Regions from separate parts of the Sphingobacterium sp. UBA5996 genome, predicted to be linked through region 2. Evidence: riboswitches for the same ligand, from Rfam matches in the RefSeq annotation. Region 2 holds a riboswitch; the other holds the start of a gene.
What was found. Region 2 has a riboswitch for thiamine pyrophosphate ahead of thiM (hydroxyethylthiazole kinase). Riboswitches for the same ligand answer to the same signal wherever they lie in the genome.
Positions count from the first base shown of each region.

Region 1: it holds a riboswitch for thiamine pyrophosphate, as region 2 does, so the genes downstream of both, thiS (sulfur carrier protein ThiS) here and thiM (hydroxyethylthiazole kinase) in region 2, are expected to answer to the same signal.

Region 1 is NZ_DJAS01000012.1:135,500-142,540, forward strand. Features, by position in the region: gene B3E00_RS09390 (DJ-1/PfpI family protein) at 1-24, shown strand, start outside; gene B3E00_RS09395 (hypothetical protein) at 101-871, opposite strand; gene B3E00_RS09400 (SRPBCC family protein) at 950-1,420, opposite strand; gene catA (type A chloramphenicol O-acetyltransferase) at 1,618-2,265, opposite strand; gene B3E00_RS09410 (alpha-L-rhamnosidase) at 2,549-5,152, opposite strand; TPP riboswitch at 5,344-5,439, shown strand; gene thiS (sulfur carrier protein ThiS) at 5,499-5,705, shown strand; gene thiC (phosphomethylpyrimidine synthase ThiC) at 5,751-7,041, shown strand, end outside.
Region 2 is NZ_DJAS01000010.1:161,878-168,918, forward strand. Features, by position in the region: gene B3E00_RS07240 (GIN domain-containing protein) at 1-577, opposite strand, end outside; gene tenA (thiaminase II) at 821-1,477, opposite strand; gene thiD (bifunctional hydroxymethylpyrimidine kinase/phosphomethylpyrimidine kinase) at 1,464-2,303, opposite strand; gene thiE (thiamine phosphate synthase) at 2,300-2,932, opposite strand; gene thiM (hydroxyethylthiazole kinase) at 2,922-3,725, opposite strand; TPP riboswitch at 3,807-3,899, opposite strand; gene B3E00_RS07265 (VanW family protein) at 3,968-4,804, opposite strand; gene B3E00_RS07270 (dienelactone hydrolase family protein) at 5,081-5,824, opposite strand; gene B3E00_RS07275 (NAD(P)-dependent oxidoreductase) at 5,922-6,764, opposite strand; gene B3E00_RS07280 (Crp/Fnr family transcriptional regulator) at 6,830-7,041, opposite strand, start outside.

The DNA of each region.
Region 1 (7,041 bases), on a different contig from region 2:
GAAAAGTCTAAGGTAGAAAATTAATCAAACAATTTCATGCCTCGACCGACGACAGATCGGCCGAGGCTCACGCTAATGCGTCTTAGTTATCATTTAACTGCTATAATAATAGTTGTTTACGATATCGAATACAATAGGAAAACAGGTTTAGCAGCACAATAATTGCTACTACCATCGCCGCTGTATATAAGACGCTATTCATCCCCTTATTAGCCACTGCAATTGCAATTAAAGCCCAGGCAGCTACGAGTCCAAATGCGGGCATACGACATTGCCAAATCATCAGCAAATGAATTACTAGCGCAACTACAAACATGATAAGTGTCCATGCTGTTGCAGATATTCCGAATCCATCCCAACCTATCTTGGTAAGATATGCCGCAACGTCGGCAATCAAAGCGACAGAAATCCACCCAGCATAAAGATGAAAAGGCAACTTTAAAAAGGCAAGCTTTTTAAGGTTTGATTCAAAAGCAATAGTCCGAGTATTCTGAATGATCTGTAACAACGATACAAAGAGCAGGAGCATCAAAAAAATGGTCACAAAAGTGTAGTCGTACAACCAGGTAATAACCCATAGACAATTTGCCAAACAAGAGACCGAAAACCACCACCCCACTTTTGAGATCACTTCTTCCTTTTCTCTGGTCTGTTTTAAAAGTGGGCCAAAATAGACCACAAATCCAAACAAGCCCAGATATATCAAGCCCCAAATGGAGAAAGCATACCCGGCCGGTGTAAAAAGGTTTTGATACTTGGCCGATATCGTTGCCATCGTTTCCCCGTTGAAAATACCAGTATTGGATAAATAATTGATAACTACAGTAACGACTAAAACAATTCCATTGACTATTTGGTAGATTTTTTTCATTGTATACGTTATAAAATATTTTAATAAAGGCCGATTTATTAGTTTATGCCCGATCGATAAGCGATTAAAGAGTAGCTATCATACCTTTTTATTACGATTAAATAGCTCTTCTAAAATCTCATAGCGATAATCAAAAATTTGATCTAATTTCTTTTTAACAAATATACTGTGCGCAATCGTGCCTAATATTCCGAAGGGCAATTCATAAACAACAGTATCTTTCATCAACACGCCTTTTTCATTTGGAATAAATTCATGAAAATGATTCCAAAATCGATAAGGTCCTTTTAACTGAAAATCGGTAAAACTCTTATTCTTTTCCACCTGTGTTATTTTGGTCTTCCACTTCAACGGAATTCGAAAAATTGGAGATACTAAATAATCGATGACCATCCCCTTTACGATTTCTTTTCCATTAAATTCTGAAACAACCACAAAGCCCATGTCCTTTGGCGTTATTTGAGCAAGATTTTGTGGAGACGAAAAAAAACTCCAAGCGCGCGCTATATCGCAAGCTAATTGTTGTTCCCTATATAATGTATACTTCATTTGAATATGAATTGCAAAAACCAATTTGATGCCCATCGCTAGCATGCTATTAAAATAACAATGCGAGGATTATTTAGTTTAAAAACATACTAAAGATACAAAAAAAATAAAAAAAACAGTATTAAAATAGCAAACAAAGAATAAAATTAAACTATATGTAACTATAATAACACTATGGGATGTAGAGTTTCGATCGACTAAAAAGACTCGACGTCCTGAAAAAGTGCTTCAAGCGTATCGATCAGCTTGGCAACATGCAGACCATCACATACCGCATGATGTACCTGTATAGCCAATGGCATAAGGGTCTTATCTCCTTCAACCTTATATTTTCCAATCGTAAATGTCGGTGAAAAATAATTGCTAAAATCTGCAACATTAAGATTGAAACTATCAAAATGAATCCAGGGAAGAGCTGAAATATTAAAATGGTTTTTTGGCGGTTTTTCTGGGAAAAAGAGCTTGTTATCACTGTATTTTTCAGCAACATGCTCGTATTCTTGCAGAAAAGAGGTAAAATTTTCCTGATATCCTATTGACAATGCAGAAAAAGTTTCGGCTTCTTTATGCAGTATTGTGTAAATAGGGTCAACCCTGTCCCAACAAATTAATTCGCTACCTCTCATTGCCATTTTGAATTCAGCATGTTGGTTCACAGCCCTCGAAAGGAGGTAAATCATGACAGGATAGAACTTATAACCGCGCATTTTTACAAATTGGACCACCGCCGATATATCGAGCTTAACTGTAAGGCTAAAACCACATTTTACATCCCCACGGTAAATCTCGAAGTGCTCCCTTCGCTTCCAATTTGCTGTATCAATTGTTTGATATTTTGTATCCATTTTTATCAATTATCTAGCTAGTATTTATTTCCTCGTCGCTATAATGACTTAGACAGTCAATTTATCCGACAAAGAACGCCTTTAAAAATATTCTATTTTTTTGGTTGCAACTAATTACGACAAGTTTCCAAAAGATGAAAATTTCATTTTGATACGATTGACTTCAATTTCCTATATTGGAAGATGAATTCAAAAAGGTAAAATCGTTCCACGTATTTCTTCCAAATATAAAATATTTTTGCTGGTATCAATCAAATACAATAGGATTGATACCAGTAAAATGTTACTTGAGTTCCAATTCCAACCGGTGTTTACCAGCCTTCAATGCAATAATATTACCATGGCTTACATTATTTGGAGGATAAAATGTCGCCTTCGCATTTGGAGGTATCTGAACATCATATACAATCTTATTACCACTTAATTTCCAATGAGATAAAATTTTACCATAGGGTGATTCGTAAGAAATGGATGATTCTTTCAATTCCTGAGGAAAAATAGGCTTCAACAGTATGTTTTTGAATCCAGGTTGTTCGGGATCAGGAAGAATCCCGCCGATAGATTTAAAAAACCAGCCACCAATTTCACCAAACATCATGTGGTTGTCCGAAATATCCCGAGTTGCTTTTAAATCCCAGTTCTCTAACAGTGTTGTCGCCCCATTGACAATCCACCATCCCCAAGACGGATAGGTATCTTGTACCGCAACTTTATACGCGGTAACCCCATACCCGTTATCTTTCAATGCATTCAAGAGGGCTTTTGCTCCCAATACCCCTACGTCCAAGTGAAAGTGAGCCTCTTCAACTTTCCTATTTAGATTGGCCGCAACCCTCGCTTTCATTTCGTCAGGGACAACTCCCCAATAGAGCGGTACACTCAATTCCGTCTGTGTTCCATTGTTATAAATTCCACTAGAAGCATTCAAAAATCTCGCATTAATTGCCGCCTTGATTCTTTTGCTAAGTTGATCATATTTTTGATGGTCTGCCGTTTTTCCGAACAACTTTGCAGCTGCAGCCAAAATGGTCGCATCAGCATAGAAATAAACAGATGACGTCAGTTCCAAATTGGACTGAGCCTTAACTGGAACCCAATCTCCGCGTCCAAAAGTAGTAAGGCCTGAGGGGCTGATGCCGTCGACATAATCGACATAGCGTTTAATATTATCGTAGCATTCTTCCAATGCAAGGGGATCACCATAAAACTGATAGATCTGCCAAGGGATAATGGCGATGGTGCTTGTCCAGTCAAGACCATTCGCAGTACCATACCCCCATCCACCCGTTGGAATAATATCTGGTAATACGCCATTCTCTTGTTGCTCATCACGATGATCGGCCAGCCATTTTTCATAAACTGTAATACCGTCAAAATTATACAGGGCAGTTTCAATCGCCAGGTGACCATCCCCTGTCCAACCATTTTTTTCGCGTTGCGGGCAGTCCGTAGGATACCCCATCAAATTCGACAAATAGGCATTGTTGGTCGCTTTCCATAGTTTGTTAATCAATTCCGAGGATGTTTTAAGCTGTCCGATAGGTTCAACATCGCTGTGCATAAAATAGGCAGTCACAGCAGAATTATCCAAAGCTATCGCTGCGCTGCTGCTAACCTCGACATAACGAAAGCCTTTATAACCAAATTTAGCCATAAACTCATCATCGCGACCACTTAAGGTTAGTATATCCGTCTGAAATGGCTCGCTTTCCTTATCGCCAAGATAGTAAACATCGATATTGGACTGATCGAGTCGGCCATCAGACTGTAACCGTTCACCATGCTTAATACGCAGAACAGTACCCCTCGGCCCCTTTACCTGAATCCTTGTAATCCCCGCCATATTCTGCCCCATATCGAAAACATACGTACGGTGGTCAATCTTTGTGACTGATTTTGGTCTGAATACTTTTCCCAGTCGAATCGGAACCATTTGTTGAGAAACGATATAGGTAGATGGAGCAGTTCTATATTGAACGGCCTGCCAGGCTGAATCTTCAAATTTTGGCATATCCCACCCGGGCATGTCAATTCGAGCATCGTAATGCTCACCCGTGTAAATATTGTTATAGATAATTGGACCGGAAGCTGTTTTCCACTGCTTATCTGAAACGACCGTTTCCTGTGTGCCGTCTGTATACTCGATTTTAAGCTCCAAACAGAATGTTGGCCGATTTCGCCATGGGGCTTGATGAAAGTTCCATACCGCCAGCGGTTGATGATTATACCATCCATTTCCCAAAACGACGCCAATCGCGTTCGCACCTCGTTGAAGTTGTCCGGTAACATCCTCTACCACATACAGTGTTCGACGATCAAATCGCGTATACATGGGATCAAGACGGTGGTCTCCAATGCGCACGCCATTAATAGAAAGTTCATATAATCCGGCAGCAGCAACATAAGCACGAGCCGATTTTATTCGCTTCTTGGCAGTGAATTCAGTCCTAAAATACGGAGCGTTGCGCGCATTGATATCTTTATTGTCACTGATCCATTTTCCTGTCCAAAGATCCTTCCCCATCATTCCAGTCTCGAAAGATGCTATTGCTGAAACGCTGGAAATGCCGTCTCGGTCCCATACTTTAACTCGCCAAAAGTATTTTGTCCGCGGTTTTAACTCGGTACCATTATATTGCACCAACATCTCCGAACTTAGCTGCTTTCCACTGTCCCAATGCGCTTTTGCCCCGTGTAACAATGCAAGAGAATCTTGCCCTAAAAGAATCTGATAAGCTTGTTGTAAAGCGTCCCTTCGCTGGTCTTCAAGGCGCCAGCTTAGTCTCGGACGGGATGCGTCAATGCCTAGCGGATTGACCAGATGTTCGCATGTCAACTGTACAGCAGTGCAGTTATTCTTAGATTGTGCATATGCAGTACATGCCATACACAATAGTATTGTCAATAAAATCCTACGCATTAAAGGGTATAATTGTCGGTAACTGTTAAATTGTTTTAGCTGATTAAAAAACGAATATATTAAATATTTCCCAAATCGCGACCTGCACTTTCCTGATCTATCTGTGAGGCATTTAAATTAAAATTCTTGCAACTTTCACAAAAATAATACTATCTTCGTTTTAACTTTAGGGGTGTCTGCTTGTGCAGGCTGAGATTTTACCCTTAGAACCTGATCCGGATCATACTGGCGTAGGGAAAAGTGAGCTGTCTAACAGGTGCATTGCTGTACCTTCGTGTAGCCATTCCTAAAGTTTAACCAAAAAAATTAAGGAATGGAACTTACAATAAACCATCAAATTCGATTTTTCGACCCCGCCCCTCTTTCACTTGAGGAACTATTGGTCTTGGAATTATCTGGCAAAACCCAAGGTGTTGCCGCTGCCATCAACAACCATGTTATACCCAAGGAAGATTGGGCTACAACAACACTCAATCCTCACGATCAAATCATCTTAATAACCGCATCGCAAGGCGGATAATGATTTCAAAAAAATCACCCTAATCATTCACTTCAATTCAGAAAAATGACAGCTGAAACAATTACGCAATCCCCTTTTCCCAATTCAAAGAAAATTTTTGTACCTGGAACGCTATTTCCTATTCAAGTTGCTATGCGACAAATTTCTTTAAGTCCAACCAAATTGAGCAATGGGCAAGTAGAAATTAATCCCCCTATCACAATCTACGATACCTCTGGTCCATATACCGATGAGGATTTTCAGATCGATATCCGAAAAGGTCTCCCGCGGCTTCGCGAACAATGGATATTGAATCGCCAGGACGTGACCCAGCTAGCCAACATCACATCCCAATACGGACAAAAAAGGCTCTGTGACCCAACGCTTGATGCGCTCCGATTTGCCTATAGTCATAAACCGAAGGTGGCCACTTCTGGCGGAAATGTCACCCAATTACATTATGCAAAGAAAGGCATCATTACCCCCGAAATGGAGTACGTAGCTATCCGGGAAAATCAACGTATCGAGCAGCTAGTAGCCACCACACCTGGAATGGATCATCAGCATACAGGTGAAAACTTTGGTGCCAGAACACCTAAAAAAAAGATTACTCCCGAGTTTGTCCGCGAAGAAATCGCTGCCGGAAGAGCGATCATTCCCAATAATATCAATCACCCTGAAAGTGAACCGATGATCATTGGCCGTAATTTCCTGGTTAAGATCAATGCCAACATTGGCAATAGTGCTGTTAGCTCGAGTATCGAAGAGGAAGTTGAGAAAGCGGTTTGGGCCTGCCGTTGGGGGGCCGACACCATCATGGATCTCTCCACAGGTAAAAATATTCATGAAACCCGCGAGTGGATCATCCGCAATTCACCCGTTCCAATCGGCACCGTACCAATCTATCAAGCATTAGAAAAAGTAAAAGGGGTAGCCGAAGACCTTACTTGGGAGATATTTAAAGACACCTTGATCGAACAGGCAGAACAAGGTGTTTCATACTTTACTATACATGCAGGTGTACTGCTTCGCTATATTCATCTTACAGCTTCAAGGGTAACTGGTATCGTCTCAAGAGGTGGTTCCATCATGGCTAAATGGTGTCTTTTTCACCACAAAGAAAACTTTCTTTATACCCATTTTGAGGAAATCTGCTCGATTATGAAACAATATGACGTCGCTTTTTCGCTTGGCGATGGTCTTCGCCCTGGAGCTATTGCGGACGCCAACGATGCGGCTCAATTTGCTGAACTCGAAACATTGGGTGAACTTGCGAAGATCGCCTGGAAACACGATGTTCAGGTAATGATAGAGGGCCCCGGTCACGTCCCAATGCAACTGATCAAAGAAAATATGG
Region 2 (7,041 bases):
AACGACTCATATCAACCGATGCGGATGAGTTGGTGTTCAAATTTAAATTTGAAGCATTCCCTGAAATATTCTGCCTGGACGAACTACTTGCCGAAACCTGCAAATTTTTACTGCTTACTTCGGTTGTTAATTTACTCGAAGAACTTGTTGCAAGACTAATGTCATCCGCTACTATTTTCTTCAGGGATACGCTGGCTGAAGACGACACGTCTACAGTAATTTTGTTGCTCTTAATGATCTCATCGGTATAAATCGAGCTGCTTGAAGATGCCGAGAAACGTGACGGTATCTTGCTCGAATAAACAATTACACGATTGTTTCTTGCATTTCTGATTGAACTGTTTCTTTTATACTGTACATAGAGGGTACCATTTTTTACAGTCGTTTCGATAAGGGATAAATGCTCGGGGTTATCCGCTTCAACAACAACCTCATTGCGATTAGAATGGATGTAATCCACACGAAGCGAGGTTGCCGATGAAATGCCATCTGGAGCAGCGATCTTACGTGTTTCCCGTTCTTGTGCCTGCGCTACATATAAAAATGAAATAAAGGCAATGGTTAAGATTCTTTTCATTATCTTTTTGTTATTAGTTTAAAATTATTGTAGATAAAAAGCTTTATTTTATTTTCCCATTTATCATTTCCAATTTACATAAACATGCACCTGATTGTTTTGTTGAACATATAGTATAATAGTAGTGCCAAAATTATTGATATATCTAAGGTGTTGATTCATAGTTGTCTTTTTATGTGTTTCGGATTTCCTTAGTGCTCATTTTTGAACATAGACTGTTCGGTATCGGACAGTCTATTTGTTTTACCATATGCGCCCTATGTACGCAGCTAACCAGAATTGATACTCTAATTGGGAAGCTGTTATAAATACTTGTCGCATCTTCTCCCGTTTTGTTGCAGTAGTTTCTGCAGCAATTTTATCAACATAATTTTTGGCCTTGATAACTCCCTGTGCAAAATCGTCACCGCTATAGGTTTCAATCCATTTGGAGTAAGGGTTATCAAGCGTATTTGCGGTCGACACAATGTGATCACCTACTGCTTTATAGATCCAGAAACATGGGAGTGTTGCAGCCATGGCGACTTCAATACTTTCGAATGCAGCTACGCTTTTGAGAAAATGGATATAATGATGGCAGGTTGGCTCAATTTTGCTACTGTTGTCTCCAGATGTTAAACCAAATTCTCGAAAGTAATTTTCATGCAGTGCTCTTTCAACAAGAAGTGCATTGCGCCCAAACTCGAAATAGTCCAATGCTTGTTGGTTGTCAGCGCTCTTTGCACCTATAAAAGCAAGGACACGACCAAATTCTTCCAAATAGAATGCATCTTGCCGCATGTAAAATTGAAATTTATCCAAGGGAAGACTTCCATCACTAAGCTCAACGATAAATGGCATAGCAAGTATATCCGAATAAATTGGTGTTATAGCATCCCAGGCATGATCAGTCCAGTTCATATTGCATAAGTTTAAGGGGGTTATGGAAGTGATTTAATGGCCCATTTCCTTTGCCAATGCGAAGATTTTTACTTCCCAAAATCGCCGCGTGTATATAGGATAATGCGATGTCTACTGCGCGATCGAGAGCAACGCCTTGTGCCAATTGGCTCGCAATTGCTGAAGAGAGCGAGCAGCCGGAACCGTGTGTATTTTTGCTGTTAATTTTTTGTGACTTGAATTCAATTGGAGGCTTTTGCTGTTGAAATAAGAGGGATGTTAACTCTTCACTCTGTAGATGTCCACCTTTAATCAGAACAGATTGACAACCCGCAGCCAGTAAACTATTTCCAGCTTTTTCCATCTTTTGGACAGTATGAATAGGTTCATCCACTAAGACACTCGTCTCATCTAAATTTGGTGTAATCAGTGTTGCTAAGGGAAAAAGACGTGTTACGCAGGCCTGGATGGTGTCGTCATGAATAAGTTTGTGCCCACTCGTCGATACCATGACCGGATCAAATACGATTGGTCCCTTATACCTTGTCAAATAGTTACTGATGAGCTCTACAAGCTCAATATTGTGCACCATGCCTATTTTGATTGCATCTGGATAAATATCCTCAAAGATTGCATCCAGCTGATCTTGTACAGCCGAGGTAGGTATCTCATAAATACGTCTCACACCTTGCGTATTCTGAACGGGGAGGGCGGTTAAAACATTCATCGCATAGCAGCCCAGTGCCGATATCGTTTTGGTATCTGCCTGTATGCCGGCTCCGCCGCTTCCGTCGAATCCTGCAATGCTAAGTACAGTAGGAACCCTATATTTTTTGTTTTTTGTCATTTTAGTAAGGCTTTTAATTGTGCACTGGCTTGTCTGGGATCGGCACTTTGACAGATGGCCGAAACAACTGCGATGGAATCTGCGCCCGCTTTCCAAGCTTGTTGTGCGGTGTGGAAATTCATGCTTCCGATCGCAATTAATGGCTTTTCGGTCCTATTCCGAAGGTGCTTTAAACCCGTAATTCCCCATTCGGTAACAGTATCTCTTTTGGTAGGTGTTGAAAAGATGGGACTTACACCAAGATGGTCGACGACTAGCATCTGTTGGCTCTCCAGCTGTTGCACAGCTTCTATGGACCATCCAATAGTTAATCTGTCTCCATATTTTTCTCGAATGGCGACTGGTTTGAGATCGTTTTGACCCACATGCACTCCCCAGGCCCCGATTTGGTGGGCAATTGCTGCGGCATCATTAATTACCAAAGGAATACCATAGTGATCGGTAATCTTTTTCAAGCGCATGGCCTTTGCTAAAAAGGTAGCGGGATTATCCGTTTTCTCTCGCAATTGAATCAGATCAACACCACCAATAATAGCCTCTTCGGCGACCTGAAGCCAATTTTTGGGATAACAATCCCGCTCGGAGATGACTAAATATAAAGGATATGGGAAAAGCGGATTAATGTGCATAGTGTTTGATCTTGAGACTTGATTGCAGACGTTCTGCATTAAGCCGATAGAGTTCATCATAAAGATTCAATTGCAGTGTGCCCGGGCCGCTGGCCGATTTGGCTGCGAGCTCTCCGGCCAGGCTTAAGAGGGAGACCCCTGCGACAGCAGCTTCAAAGTGGCCATCCGTAACAGCCAGGAATGCACCAATGAGTGCAGTAGCACTACAGCCAAGTCCTGTCACTTGCGTCATTAAGGGGTGGCCGTTATACACTTCAACCGTGTGTTTTTCCGAAAGAATATAGTCTATATTTCCAGAAATACAGATGATGGAGCCAGTATGTTGTTGCAATAGCTTTCCAAACCTGAGCGCATCTTTACTATCCGCGGTGCTGTCAACTCCCTTTGTATTCGGTTGGTTGGAATTGTACAGCGTTATGATTTCCGATGCATTGCCACGGATTACTGTTGGTTTTAGCGCTAATAGGTTGGAAAGTAAGTCATTGCGAAATGCTGATATCCCGGCACCAACAGGGTCCAATACCCACGGTCGTCCGATGGTATTGGCGTGTTCCGTAGCGACCAGCATCGCTTCGGCTGTATGTTCACTTAAAGTACCGATATTAATGACGAGCGCTTGTGCAATGTCCACAACTTCGCGTACTTCCAATGGGCTGTGTACCATTACAGGGGATGCTCCTAAGGCCAAAAGTGCGTTGGCCGTAGTGTTCATCACAACGAGGTTTGTGATGTTATGCACGAGCGGTTTTTCAAACCTCACCTGCTCCAATAAATTGATAATAGAATCTTCCATTCTTTTTGCATGTTAAGCTATATTCGTGTGGCTTTGAGGGAAGGAAGAGCGATGGGCTGTGCAGTATAAAGGTATGCTGTACAGTGGATTGTTGCTTTTCCCTACGCCGGTATAAACCGAATCAGGTTCAAAGGGACTATCTCAATTCTATACAGAATACCCCCAAAGCCATCCCAAATTTAAACAAAAAAGTGGACTTTTCATATTAAAAGAGCGTGCATCATCATCATCATGAAAATGAATTACGCCTTTCGGTCGGAACTAATTTCAGTATATTCATCCGGGGTATAAGTAACCCGCGCAAAATTTTTGGTTAAAAGTTCTGTTTCTAAAATCTTTCCACCTTGAAATTTTAAAAACTTCTCGCGCCAGATCTCGTTCTTCCGAAAGAACTGATTGTCTATTTTAAGAAATTGGTGCTCTTTTTCAAATACATGGTACGCAAAATCCAGCTCTTGATCGATTCTCAATTCACCTTCTAAACATTTGTCGGTAAACCACAGATTTATTTGAAAGGTGTAAGGGGTATTGTTAGTGAACTGATAGTCCCGATAATTATAGAATACGGTAGCGCCACTACCGAAAGGTAGTACACGGCCATCGTCGGGAAAAGGATCAAAAGAGTGGTGGTAGCGTTCAGTGACCGTAAGCGGGCTGTGAATGACAAGCCAATGGATGAGATTTGATATTTGACAGATTCCACCACCAATGCCCGCTCGCGCTTCGCCGAAAGAAAGTTCCATTCCCGACAGATACCCTTTTTTTGCGGTAGGTAGTCCTACCAATTTACAAAATGAAAAAGTTTCTTGTGGCCTGATCAGAATGCTCGTGATCTGTGATGCTGCAATTTTCAGATTGGTAACTTTATTGATCTGCAATTGCATGTTGTTTTCGCCCAGTTTCTTTAACAATACAGACTGGTGTTTTTTAACGCGGAAGGGAAGTTTATCAGCTGATTTAACAGCAGCGTATTTTTTATCATCCAACAGCCAAACGGCTTTTCGGTGCATTCTTCGTGCCCATACCGCAAGAAAATATAGTATTGGATGACGTTGACTTATTAGTATTCTTTTTCTCAATTCGACCTTATTTTGCTTTCAAAATTAATCAAGAAATGTATGTGTTCACACTTTTTTTCTCCTTTTTTAAAAGTTTGTCCCGCGATTTGTCACACGATTTGCGACACGATTTGTCCCCTGGTTTTGAGGGCTTGCTATCTTTAGTGATTTTAAAGGATGGGGGATTGCGATGATGCTTTACAACAGCAATATCAAGAAATGAACAATAGTCGGATAGATTTTCAGCTTCGAATTATAATTCATGTGGAGAGATATTGCTGTTGTTCGTGTTGCTAGCTAGTTTAACACTTCTTTCAAAAATAATAACGTATGCGCCCAGGCGCGTTCCGCCATCACTGGATTATACTCTGGCGACTCTGGATTGGTAAAGGTATGTCCAGAATTTGCATAGGTGATTATTTGCCAATCTGCTTTCCCTTGGTTTAATTCCTTGACCAACCCATCGTAATCTTCTTTGGATACACTTTTATCGTCTGCAGGATGCTCAACAAGCACTTTTGTTTTGATAGCACCATTGGGTCTGTCTGCAGATTTGGATAGGCCGCCATGAATACTGACCACTGCATTGACGGGTAAATGCGCTCTTGCGGCTTCGAGCGCGCCGGTACCTCCAAAACAGTAGCCAATGATAGCAATCTTGTTGGGATCCGCTCCTTCTTTTTTTAGTTGTTCTAATGCTAGCGTGATGCGATGCTGATAAGCCTTATAGTCGGTTTTGTAATGTCCAGCTATTTTCGATGCTGCCGTGTTGTCTGAGGGAATGTTCCCTTCACCGTAAATGTCAGCAATGAAAGCAATGTAGCCTTCTTTTTCCAGTTGTAATGCGGCTTGTTTCGCTTCGTTGTCAATTCCCTTCCATGCCGGGAGAATGAGGACAGCTGCTCCTTTTTTTGCCGTATTGGCGGTAATCAATCCTTTGAGTTTTTGCTCACCATCTTGATACGAAATTTGTTTTAGTTCTTGCGCTTGTGAAGTCATGGTAACCATGGTAAGCAGCAATAGAGTCATTACTTTTTTCATATGTAAATAATTTTTCTGTCTATGTATTTGCAATCGTCGTTAGGCTATTATATTTATCCTTTTTGATTGGGTTACCTTTTGCTCTTTGCAACGTGAATCAAGACTTTATAGATTCAATAATGCCGATAACGTCGAGTTGTCCAAAACCGTTTTCATGCGCTTTTCCGTACGTCTCAAGCAGTGCTTTTAAAAGCGGATAATCGGCGCCAGCCTGTTGGGCCAGCCGGATATCTTTTAGCATAAGATCCAGTGCAAACGCTGGAGCATAATTTTCTTCCACAAGCAAAGGTGTTTTCACTTTTGTCGCACCACTGCCACTGGCACTATCGTTGATAATTTCGAGCATTTGCCCCCGATTAATGTCCAATTTGTCTGAAAACAGGATCGTCTCCGCAAGCCCTTGATAAATGGTGGAAAGAAAATAGTTTATGGCAAGTTTAGCCGAGATCCCCTGGCCATTTTCCCCAAGATGTTTGATCGATTTGCCCATTTTCTCAAGGTAAGGTGTAGCGCGATGAACATGTTCTGATTCGCCACCGACCATAATAATAAGGGAACCTTCAGCCGCTGGTTTAGTACTGCCGGCTACAGGTGCATCAATAAAAGCCCCGCCTTTTTCTTTTAATTTCGATGCAGTAGAAATAGAGCCTTCGCGCGAGATTGTACTCATATCGACAAATAGTTTACCCTTGACATTGCAGTGAAGGATTTTTTCATATACATCGTCGACGGCATCATCATTCGTGAGCATGGAAAATATGATATCACTTTGATCGACGAGTTCGGCGATATCTTTTCTGATCAAATGCTCTTCAAAACCCAGTGTCTTACTGCTGTTTCTGTTATAAACAGAAAGCGGAAATCCAGCTTTTTCTAGATTTTTAGCCATGGGATAACCCATATTTCCTAGTCCTATAAATCCTAATTTTTCTATCTTCATCTAAAATAAAAATGATATGAATACCTTTCGAAATTTACTTATAGCTAAAGATACGAATGTTTTGCTCAATCCACTAATACCCTGATTTCGTTCCGAAGCAATACAATTTTATCCTCCTGTTCCAGCTTTTTTAAAATTCGGGAGACAACCACACGGGATGTGTTGAGGTCGGAAGCAATATCTTGATGGGTGAGGGTGAGTATTCGGTCGTCATTCAGTTTTACCTTCGCCTGGAGATAGTTGATAATTCGTTCTTCCATATTAGAGAAGGCTAAGC